3 linked regions of the Endozoicomonas sp. GU-1 genome follow. The protein of the gene in region 1 interacts with the protein of each later gene in a pairwise test. Links are inferred from orthologs where the notes say so. Each region holds a gene or a part of one and is shown in the gene's direction. Other genes may lie near its edges.

Region 1 (2,951 bases):
AAAGAACTGACACTATCGACTCTATTGTATACAATGCTGCCAGAACTCCTGCTAAGGACAGCCTGAGCCAGGGAGCCTGTCGGACTTAAGACTGTCCTACTGCGGTTGCGATAAATTGGTCTAAAAATTCCTGCTTCTTCGTCAAATAGCCCCGCTATTCTCCTCAGAAACAGAAATTTTTATCCTAAATTTCTCGCAATCCTCGCTACGGACGCTTAAGTCCGACAGGCTCCAAGACATGGAAAGCTGAGAGAGTCGTACGTTTTTAATAAGTAATAACAATCCCGAAAGGGCACGAAAATGACAATCTGGAGATCGTAATGGCGGTAGAGCGCACTTTATCCATTATAAAACCTGATGCAGTAGCCAAGAGTGTCATCGGTAAAATTCTTGCTCGTTTTGAGCAGGCTGGTTTGCAGGTTGTAGCGACCAGGATGATCCATCTTTCTGACGAGCAGGCGGGTGGTTTCTACGCTGAGCACAAAGAGCGTCCATTTTATCAGGACCTGGTTGCGTTTATGACGTCAGGGCCTGTTGTGGTATCCGTCCTTGAGGGCGAGAATGCCGTAGCCCTGAATCGTGAACTGATGGGCGCTACTAACCCGAAGGAAGCTGCTGAAGGCACCATTCGGGCTGATTTTGCAGAGACCATCGATGAAAATGCGGTTCATGGATCTGACTCAGTAGCATCTGCTGAGCGTGAAGTGGCCTACTTCTTCGAAGGTTCGGAGATTTGCCCCAGAACACGTTAACGGAATCAGCCCGCTGACAAATTGTCAGTTTGCCCTGACCTGACCGTGTTCGGGGTGAACATGAGAATATAAGCCATCAGGAGGCAGGCCTTCTGATGGCTTTGAGGTATTAATAAGATGTCAGAATTGATCGAGCCATCTATCGATCAGGCCAGTGAACTGGCTGGCGAGCTGCCCACTCAGGCAGCCAAAGTCAATTTGCTGGGGCTTTCACGAAAAAAAATGGAAGCCTTCTTTCTTACTATTGGTGAGAAAAAATTCCGTGCTGAGCAGGTTTTGAAGTGGATTCATCATCATCGGGTTGATGATTTTGATGAGATGACCAATATCAGTAAATCCCTTCGTGAGCGGCTTAAGGCCAATGCTGAAATTCGCGGTCCAGAGGTGGTCAGCAGCCATTTTTCTGAGGATGGCACCTGTAAGTGGGTTGTGCGGGTGGCCAGTGGCAGCTGTGTTGAAACGGTATTTATTCCTGAAAATGGCCGCGGAACGCTGTGCGTCTCCTCCCAGGCAGGCTGTTCCCTGGATTGCAGTTTCTGTTCTACGGGCAAGCAGGGTTTTAACTCTGACCTGACGGTGGCGGAAATCATTGGCCAGGTATGGGTTGCAGCCCGTCATTTTGGCAACGTGCCGGCCAGGATGGATCGATCCATTACCAATGTGGTCATGATGGGTATGGGCGAGCCATTGATGAACTTCGATAATGTCGTTGATGCCATGGACCTGATGATGGACGACCTTGGCTATGGGCTTTCCAAGCGTCGGGTGACGTTAAGTACATCCGGTGTTGTGCCTGCGCTGAGAAAGTTAAGTGAGGTGTCTAATGTCTCCCTGGCAGTGTCACTGCATGCACCAAATAATGAGCTGAGAAACCAGCTGGTGCCGATCAACCGGAAGTATCCGCTGGATCAGCTGCTGGATGCCATCCATCATTACATGAACAGTTTGACGGACAGTAAACGGGTCGTTACGATCGAGTATACGTTGCTTGCCGGTGTGAATGATCAACCTGAACAGGTACAGCAGCTGATTGCTTTGCTGAAAGATCTGCCCTGTAAGATAAACCTTATTCCGTTCAATCCATTTCCTCATTCAGGGTATGAAAGACCCAGCAATAATGCAGTGAGACGGTTTCAGGAGAGTTTGCAGCTGGCTGGTTTTAATGTCACCGTAAGAAAGACAAGAGGTGATGATATTGACGCTGCCTGCGGTCAGTTAGTGGGCAATGTAATGGATAAGACCCGGCGCAGTGAGCGCTACATAGCAGCCAGACAGGTATAAGCTGTCCGGGATGCATCTGTTATCCGACAGGCTCCCGGAGGTTGCTACTCTCAACGGCGTCCCGGATATATTTATAAATTGCAAATGTGGGGATCAGCATGGGAGTCAAATTGAGGCCCATTGCACTACTGTTTTCTGTATCTCTGGCACTGACAGGCTGTGTCACCACGGACAGTCGGCCTGTTAACGAGAACAGGGCAGTGGTGGACTATATGAATCTGGCCAGGGGTTATCTTCAGGAAGGTTACTCGGAAAAAGCGGTAAGGCCGCTGGAAAGAGCGCTTGAGATCGAGCCCTATTCGGCCAGTGTCCATGGCATGCTGGGTATGGCTTATCAGCGTCAGGGGGAGGATCAGCTGGCCGAGCAGGCGTTCAATAAGGCGCTGGCCATTGACCCTGATGCCGCGGACATACGCAATAACTTTGGTGCTTTCCTGTTCTCCAGAAACCGGCTTCAGGACGCTTATCGTCAGTTTCAACTGGCTTCCGGGGATGTTGCTTATTCCCAGCGCAGTCGAACCTTTGAAAACCTCGGGATTGTTGCTTTGCGGATGGGCCGGTCTTCCCTGGCGGTTGATCACTTTACCCGGGCTCTTCGTCTGAACAGTAACTTGCCAAGGGCCAATCTGGAGCTTGCCGCTATCTACAAAGAGCAGGGCAATCTCTATACAGGGTGGCAGCACTACCAGGCCTTTGCCGGGTCGGCTGAGCAGAGTCCTCGCAGCTTGCTACTGGGTATTGAGCTGGCAAGGGCAAACCGGGCTCAGGATAAAGCGGCAGGTTATGCTTTGAAGCTGGAAAGGTTGTATCCCGGCTCTGTGGAGCTGAAGCATTATCGGAGTCGATTGGGTCATGAGTGAACAGGATACTCAGCAGGAAGAAGCTATTCAGACGTTTGCTCCCGGTGCTGTGCTTGCC
Region 2 (2,999 bases), 5.4 Mb from region 1 along the record:
TCCCTCGGCTCAAGAGCAGGCAGTAAATATCATATTCCCTTCAGGCATGAGAATTTAAGCCTCGCTTTCGTTGCCTTTCACAAACAGCTATTGTCAAATGACAAACAGTGGTCAGGCAAAGCCTGTCGGGTCATAGGCATGTGGTTAATCAATGAACTGGATAGTTATCTTAAAGAAATTGAACCACCAAAGACTCAGGAGAAAACAGACAGTGATGACATGTATGAACGCTGGGTGGATAAGATATCCGAGACAGGCATGGTTTTTGACGAAAATCAGCTGATTGATATTTCCCATGGCGGTGGGCGGTATTACTTAAAGAAGTTTCTTAATGGACAAGCCAGCGGGTATTATCATGGAGAATGCGGTCCTATCGGGATACAAGTACACCCGCACTATACCTTGTTTGATGGATTAAACAACGATAAAGACATTAAAAGACGCGAATTAGAAGAATATTCGCAAACATCATTACAATTTCTGGATTTACCTGCCCAGTTGACAGCCAAAATACCGACAAAACACTTGATTACCGGTAAATTTGGTAACGAAGCTATTATTAAAGCGAGCTCCGTCAGCGAACTTGTCGAGCCAGAAATAACCGTTCTTAATCGCTCCCTGCCTCCAGAGGAATCTGACCATCAGGAACCGGAACCCTGAACGTACATGTTAAACATTCCACGAATTGCTTTAACCATCCCAAACCACTCACTATTTTATGAATTTTCACATATTGGCTTTTCACGTCATCAGTCATAAAATACATCACCATTTATCCCCCTTCTAGAAAACCGTATTTCCCCTATGGTCGAGGAACTCCCCATTGCTTTTTTCTGAGCTGGCTCTCCATGAACGGGTGCAAAAAGCACTCACTGAACTCGGGTTTGAACAGGCCACCCCGGTTCAGGAACAAACCCTGCCCTTGGCCATGACCGGCAAGGATCTGATGGTCAGCGCAGAAACCGGCAGTGGTAAGACCGCAGCGTTTCTGCTGCCCATGCTCAACCAGATGCACACCACCCCTTCACCGAAAACCAGTACCCGGGCACTGGTGCTCGTGCCTACCCGGGAGTTGGGTCTGCAGGTGTTAAAAGAGTGTGAAGCCCTGGCACGCTATACCTACATCAAGGCGGGGCTGATCGTTGGTGGTGAGGACTATCGCCATCAGGTGAACACTCTGCGCAAAAACCCGGAGATCCTTATTGCCACCCCCGGCCGCCTGATTGAGCATATAAAAAACGGCAACCACGATTTCAGTGACCTGGAATACCTGGTACTGGATGAAGCAGACCGTATGCTGGATATGGGTTTTGGTCCCGATGTTTTGAGCATCGTGGAAGAGTGCCATGGCGAACGCCAGACCTTCCTGTTCTCAGCGACCCTGGAAGCCCGGGGCCTGGGTGAAATGGCCTACCAGGTATTGAGCGATCCTACCCGTCTGCGGCTGAATTCTGTCCAGGAAAAGCACGCCAATATCCACCAGCAGATTATTCTCTCGGACGATACCGCCCATAAAGAAAAACAGCTGATCTGGCTGCTTCGGAATGAAACCTATGGCAAAGCCCTGGTGTTCACCAATACCAAAGCCAGGGCTGAGGAGTTTGTGGGCAAAATCCGGGTTAAAGGCCTGAAGGTCGGCGTACTCCACGGGGATATGGACCAGCGGGAGCGCAAGCACGTTATGCGCCTGCTGCTGGATGGCAAGATCAACATTCTGATTGCCACCGATGTCGCAGCCCGTGGCCTGGATATCAAAGGCGTGGAACTGGTTATCAACCTGGAAATGGCCCGTAACGGTGATGACTATGTCCACCGGATTGGCCGTACCGGACGTGCCGGAGAACAGGGGCTGGCCATCTCCCTGATTGGGCCGGACGAATGGAACCGGATGTCGGGTATTGAACGCTACCTCCGGCTGCGGTTTGAGAAACGCACCATCAAAGAACTGCCGGGCAGCTATAAAGGCCCCAAAAAGCTGAAAAGCTCCGGCAAAGCCGCCGGCAAGAAAAAACCGGCCGGTAAAAAAGGCGCTGGTAAAAAACAACCGGCGGATAAACAACGTCACCGGGAGCAGAAGAACGTGGGCAAACGTCGCACACCGGCGGCCGAAGCCAAACCCACCACTGCAACCACCTCAACCGATTCCGGTTTTGAACCACCCAAGCGCAGGAAATAATACACATGAGCAATAACCTCCCTTTTTCCGCTCTTGGGCTGGATGAGTTGCTGATTCAGGCAGTCAACGAAGCGGGCTACCAGAATCCCACCCCGGTTCAGGCCAAAGCGATTCCCATGGCTTTAACTGGCCGTGACCTGATGGCATCTGCCCAGACCGGCACCGGTAAAACCGCCAGTTTCACCTTGCCAATCCTGCACCGGCTGGCGCAGATGAGAGCCAGCAAAGCCATCCGCGCCCTGGTGCTGGTCCCTACCCGGGAACTGGCCATTCAGGTTGATAATAGTTTCCAGACCTATGGCAAGCACACGGCTATCAAGACAGCTGCCGTCTATGGTGGCGTAGATATTGACGATCAGTTGCAGGTTCTGAAAGAAGGCGTTGATGTCCTGGTGGCGACACCCGGTCGTCTGGTGGACATGATCAACCGGCAGCATATCCAGCTGGACAACTTGAGAATACTGGTGCTGGACGAAGCCGACCGGATGCTGGACCTGGGCTTCCGTGACGATATTCAACGCATTGTGCAAAACGCGCCGACAAAACGTCAGAACCTGTTGTTCTCCGCCACCTTTTCCAAAGACATTAAACAGCTGGCCCATGAATTCATGCGCCATCCGGTCACGATTGAACTGGAAAACCCCAACTCTGCCGCTAACACCGTGTCCCAGTCTTTCTACCCGGTGGACCAGCAGGATAAACCGGAGATTCTCAGTTATCTCATCCATGGTGGTCGCTGGCAGAAAGTGCTGGTGTTTGTCCGCACCAAAAAAGCCGCCAACAAGGTTGCCGAGTTGCTGGCAGAAGACGGCATCAATGCCCA
Region 3 (2,818 bases), 1.7 Mb from region 1 along the record:
TTTCAGAAGATGAGAAAGAGCTGGGCGTCTGTATGGTGGATATCGGCGGTGGCACGACAGATATTGCCATCTTTACCGATGGTGCGATTCGGCATACGGCAGTGATTCCCATTGCCGGTGATCAGGTGACCAATGACATTGCCATGGCCTTGCGGACACCGACGCAAAATGCCGAGGACATAAAGATTAAATATGCCTGTGCCCTGGCGCAGCTGGCTGGAGCCGATGAAACCATTAAAGTTCCCAGTGTCGGTGAGCGACCTTCCAGGGAGCTTTCCCGGCAGGCGCTGGCAGAGGTGGTAGAACCTCGTTATGACGAGCTGTTTACGTTAATTAATGCAGAGATCAGGCGCAGTGGTTTCGAAGACCTGATCCCCGCAGGCATCGTTCTGACCGGTGGTACTTCCAAGATCGAGGGAGCTATTGAATTGGCAGAAGAGATTTTCCACATGCCGGTCAGGCTGGGTGTGCCGCAGTTAGTGAAAGGGCTGAGTGATGTGGTCAGTAATCCCATTTATTCAACGGGTGTCGGGCTGTTGCACTACGGCCAGAAAATGCAGAAAGACGGTTTGAAAAAGTCGATCGCCAGCAAACCTCAGGATGCTGGGCTGATGGACAAGATGAAGCGCTGGTTTCAAAACTTTTAAGTGTTTAGCCGCGCAGGTTTTCAGTAACGGTATTGGTAAGTATTTGTTAGATTAAGGGTGATAAAAAGGAGATGACCATGTTTGAATTGGTGGATAACGTACCGCAGGAAGCGGTCATAAAAGTTATCGGTGTCGGTGGTGGTGGTGGTAATGCAGTCTGCCACATGCTGAATAGTCAGCTCGAAGGTGTTGAGTTTGCCTGTGCAAACACTGACGCCCAGGCGCTGAAAAAGCAGCATTTGCAGGCCCATACTCACCTGCAGCTGGGAGCCTCGATCACGCGAGGGCTTGGTGCAGGCGCGAACCCGAATGTCGGTCGCGAGGCGGCGATGGAAGACCGGGAGCGTATCGCCGAGCTCCTCAAAGGTGCGGATATGGTCTTTATTGCCGCTGGCATGGGCGGTGGTACCGGGACCGGTGCAGCTCCGGTGGTTGCCGAGATAGCCCGGGAGCTTGGCGCACTGACCGTGGCCGTGGTCACGAAGCCATTCGGTTTTGAAGGCAAGCGCAGAATGGCGGTTGCCGAAGAAGGTCTGAAAGAGCTTCAGGAACATGTGGATTCGCTGATTACCATTCCCAATGAAAAGTTACTGCCAGTGCTTGGCAGTGATGTCAGTCTGCTCAATGCCTTTGGTGCTGCCAATGATGTTCTGCTGGGTGCGGTGCAGGGTATTTCTGAACTGATTACCCGTGATGGTCTCATCAACGTTGACTTTGCCGATGTTCGCACAGTGATGTCAGAAATGGGTATGGCGATGATGGGTACCGGAGTTGCCACGGGTAGCGGCCGTGCAGCAGAAGCAGCTGAGAAAGCCATCCGCAGTCCGCTGCTGGAAGATGTTGATCTGCAGGGAGCCAAAGGTGTTCTGGTTAACATTACTGCCGGCCTTGACTTTACCGTTGGTGAGTACAACCAGGTAGGCGACGTTGTAAGTCAGTTTGCGTCTAACGATGCAACCGTTGTTATCGGTACTGTTATTGACTCGGAATTAACGGACGAGCTGCGGGTAACTGTCGTGGCAACCGGTATCGGTGCGGGCGGCGTTGCCAGGGAGCAGTTGAAGGTGGTTGAAAAAGCACCGCCAAAAAACAAAGATGGCACACCTGACTACGGCAGGCTGGACATTTCTCCTCTGTTGCGTGACAAAAAGAAGGAGGAAGGGGAAGTGGCTCCGAGGGAAGAAGGTAAACGGGCAGCGGTGGCGACCGGAGATAGTGTCGATTACCTCGATATACCGGCATTTCTGAGGCGTCAGGCGGATTAATCAGGGCGTATAAATGCGAACTTGTCTCAATTGTTACTTTTGTTACAATGTGACGTTGCATCCAAATAACAGGGACCTTTCAGGTCGCGGAACAGCGTTATCATGATCAGACAGCGTACACTGAAAAATATTATTCGTGCTACGGGCGTGGGCCTTCACTCCGGTGAAAAGGTTTACCTTACTCTTAAGCCTGCTCCCGTAGATACCGGCATCATTTTCTGTCGTACAGACCTTGACCCGGTCATTGAAATTCCGGCACATGCCCTGAATGTCGGGCAGACGACACTGTGCACGTCTTTGCATAAAGACGGCACCCGAATTGACACTGTTGAACACCTTCTCTCCGCCCTGGCTGGGCTGGGTATTGATAACGCCTACGTTGAGGTCAGTGCCCACGAGGTTCCCATAATGGACGGCAGCGCTGGTCCATTCGTATTCCTGCTACAGTCCGCAGGTATCCAGGAGCAGAATGCGCCCAAGAAGTTCATTCGCATCAAAGAAGATGTGACGGTGACGGATGGGGATAAAACGGCAACCTTCAAACCATACGACGGTTTCAAAGTAAGCTTCACCATTGACTTTGATCATCCTGTTTTCAAAAGCCGCTCCCAGACAGCGTCGATTGACTTCTCCAGTACCTCTTTTGTGAAGGAAGTGAGCAGGGCCCGTACTTTCGGCTTTATGCGTGATGTCGAGTACCTGCGTTCCCAGAATCTGGCCCTTGGCGGCAGCGTGGATAATGTGGTTGTTGTCGATGAGTACCGAATTCTCAATGAAGATGGCCTCCGCTATCACGATGAGTTTGTCAAGCACAAGATGCTGGACGCGATCGGCGACCTTTATTTGCTGGGGCATAGTTTGATTGGCCAGTTCATCGGTCATAAATCTGGCCATGAACTTAACAAT

The links.
Region 2: the proteins of rlmN (region 1) and O3276_RS22965 interact in binary tests that used the Escherichia coli proteins (3 or more experiments, as listed by UniProt). The link is inferred for Endozoicomonas sp. GU-1 from one-to-one orthologs.
Region 3: the proteins of rlmN (region 1) and ftsZ interact in binary tests that used the Escherichia coli proteins (3 or more experiments, as listed by UniProt). The link is inferred for Endozoicomonas sp. GU-1 from one-to-one orthologs.

Annotation. Positions count from the first base shown.
Region 1 is NZ_CP114771.1:70,941-73,891, forward strand. It holds rlmN (dual-specificity RNA methyltransferase RlmN), read left to right. Parts: upstream 1-869; coding sequence 870-2,033; downstream 2,034-2,951. Other genes in the region: ndk (nucleoside-diphosphate kinase), read left to right, coding at 321-752; pilW (type IV pilus biogenesis/stability protein PilW), read left to right, coding at 2,132-2,893; O3276_RS00420 (RodZ domain-containing protein), read left to right, coding at 2,886-2,951.
Region 2 is NZ_CP114771.1:5,468,280-5,471,278, reverse strand. It holds O3276_RS22965 (DEAD/DEAH box helicase), read left to right. Parts: upstream 1-823; coding sequence 824-2,176; downstream 2,177-2,999. Other genes in the region: O3276_RS22960 (DEAD/DEAH box helicase), read left to right, coding at 2,182-2,999; O3276_RS22970 (hypothetical protein), read left to right, coding at 1-660. UniProt on the Escherichia coli protein: DEAD-box RNA helicase involved in the assembly of the 50S ribosomal subunit at low temperature. Exhibits RNA-stimulated ATP hydrolysis and RNA unwinding activity. Acts before DeaD.
Region 3 is NZ_CP114771.1:1,811,024-1,813,841, reverse strand. It holds ftsZ (cell division protein FtsZ), read left to right. Parts: upstream 1-724; coding sequence 725-1,912; downstream 1,913-2,818. Other genes in the region: lpxC (UDP-3-O-acyl-N-acetylglucosamine deacetylase), read left to right, coding at 2,015-2,818; ftsA (cell division protein FtsA), read left to right, coding at 1-647. UniProt on the Escherichia coli protein: Essential cell division protein that forms a contractile ring structure (Z ring) at the future cell division site. The regulation of the ring assembly controls the timing and the location of cell division.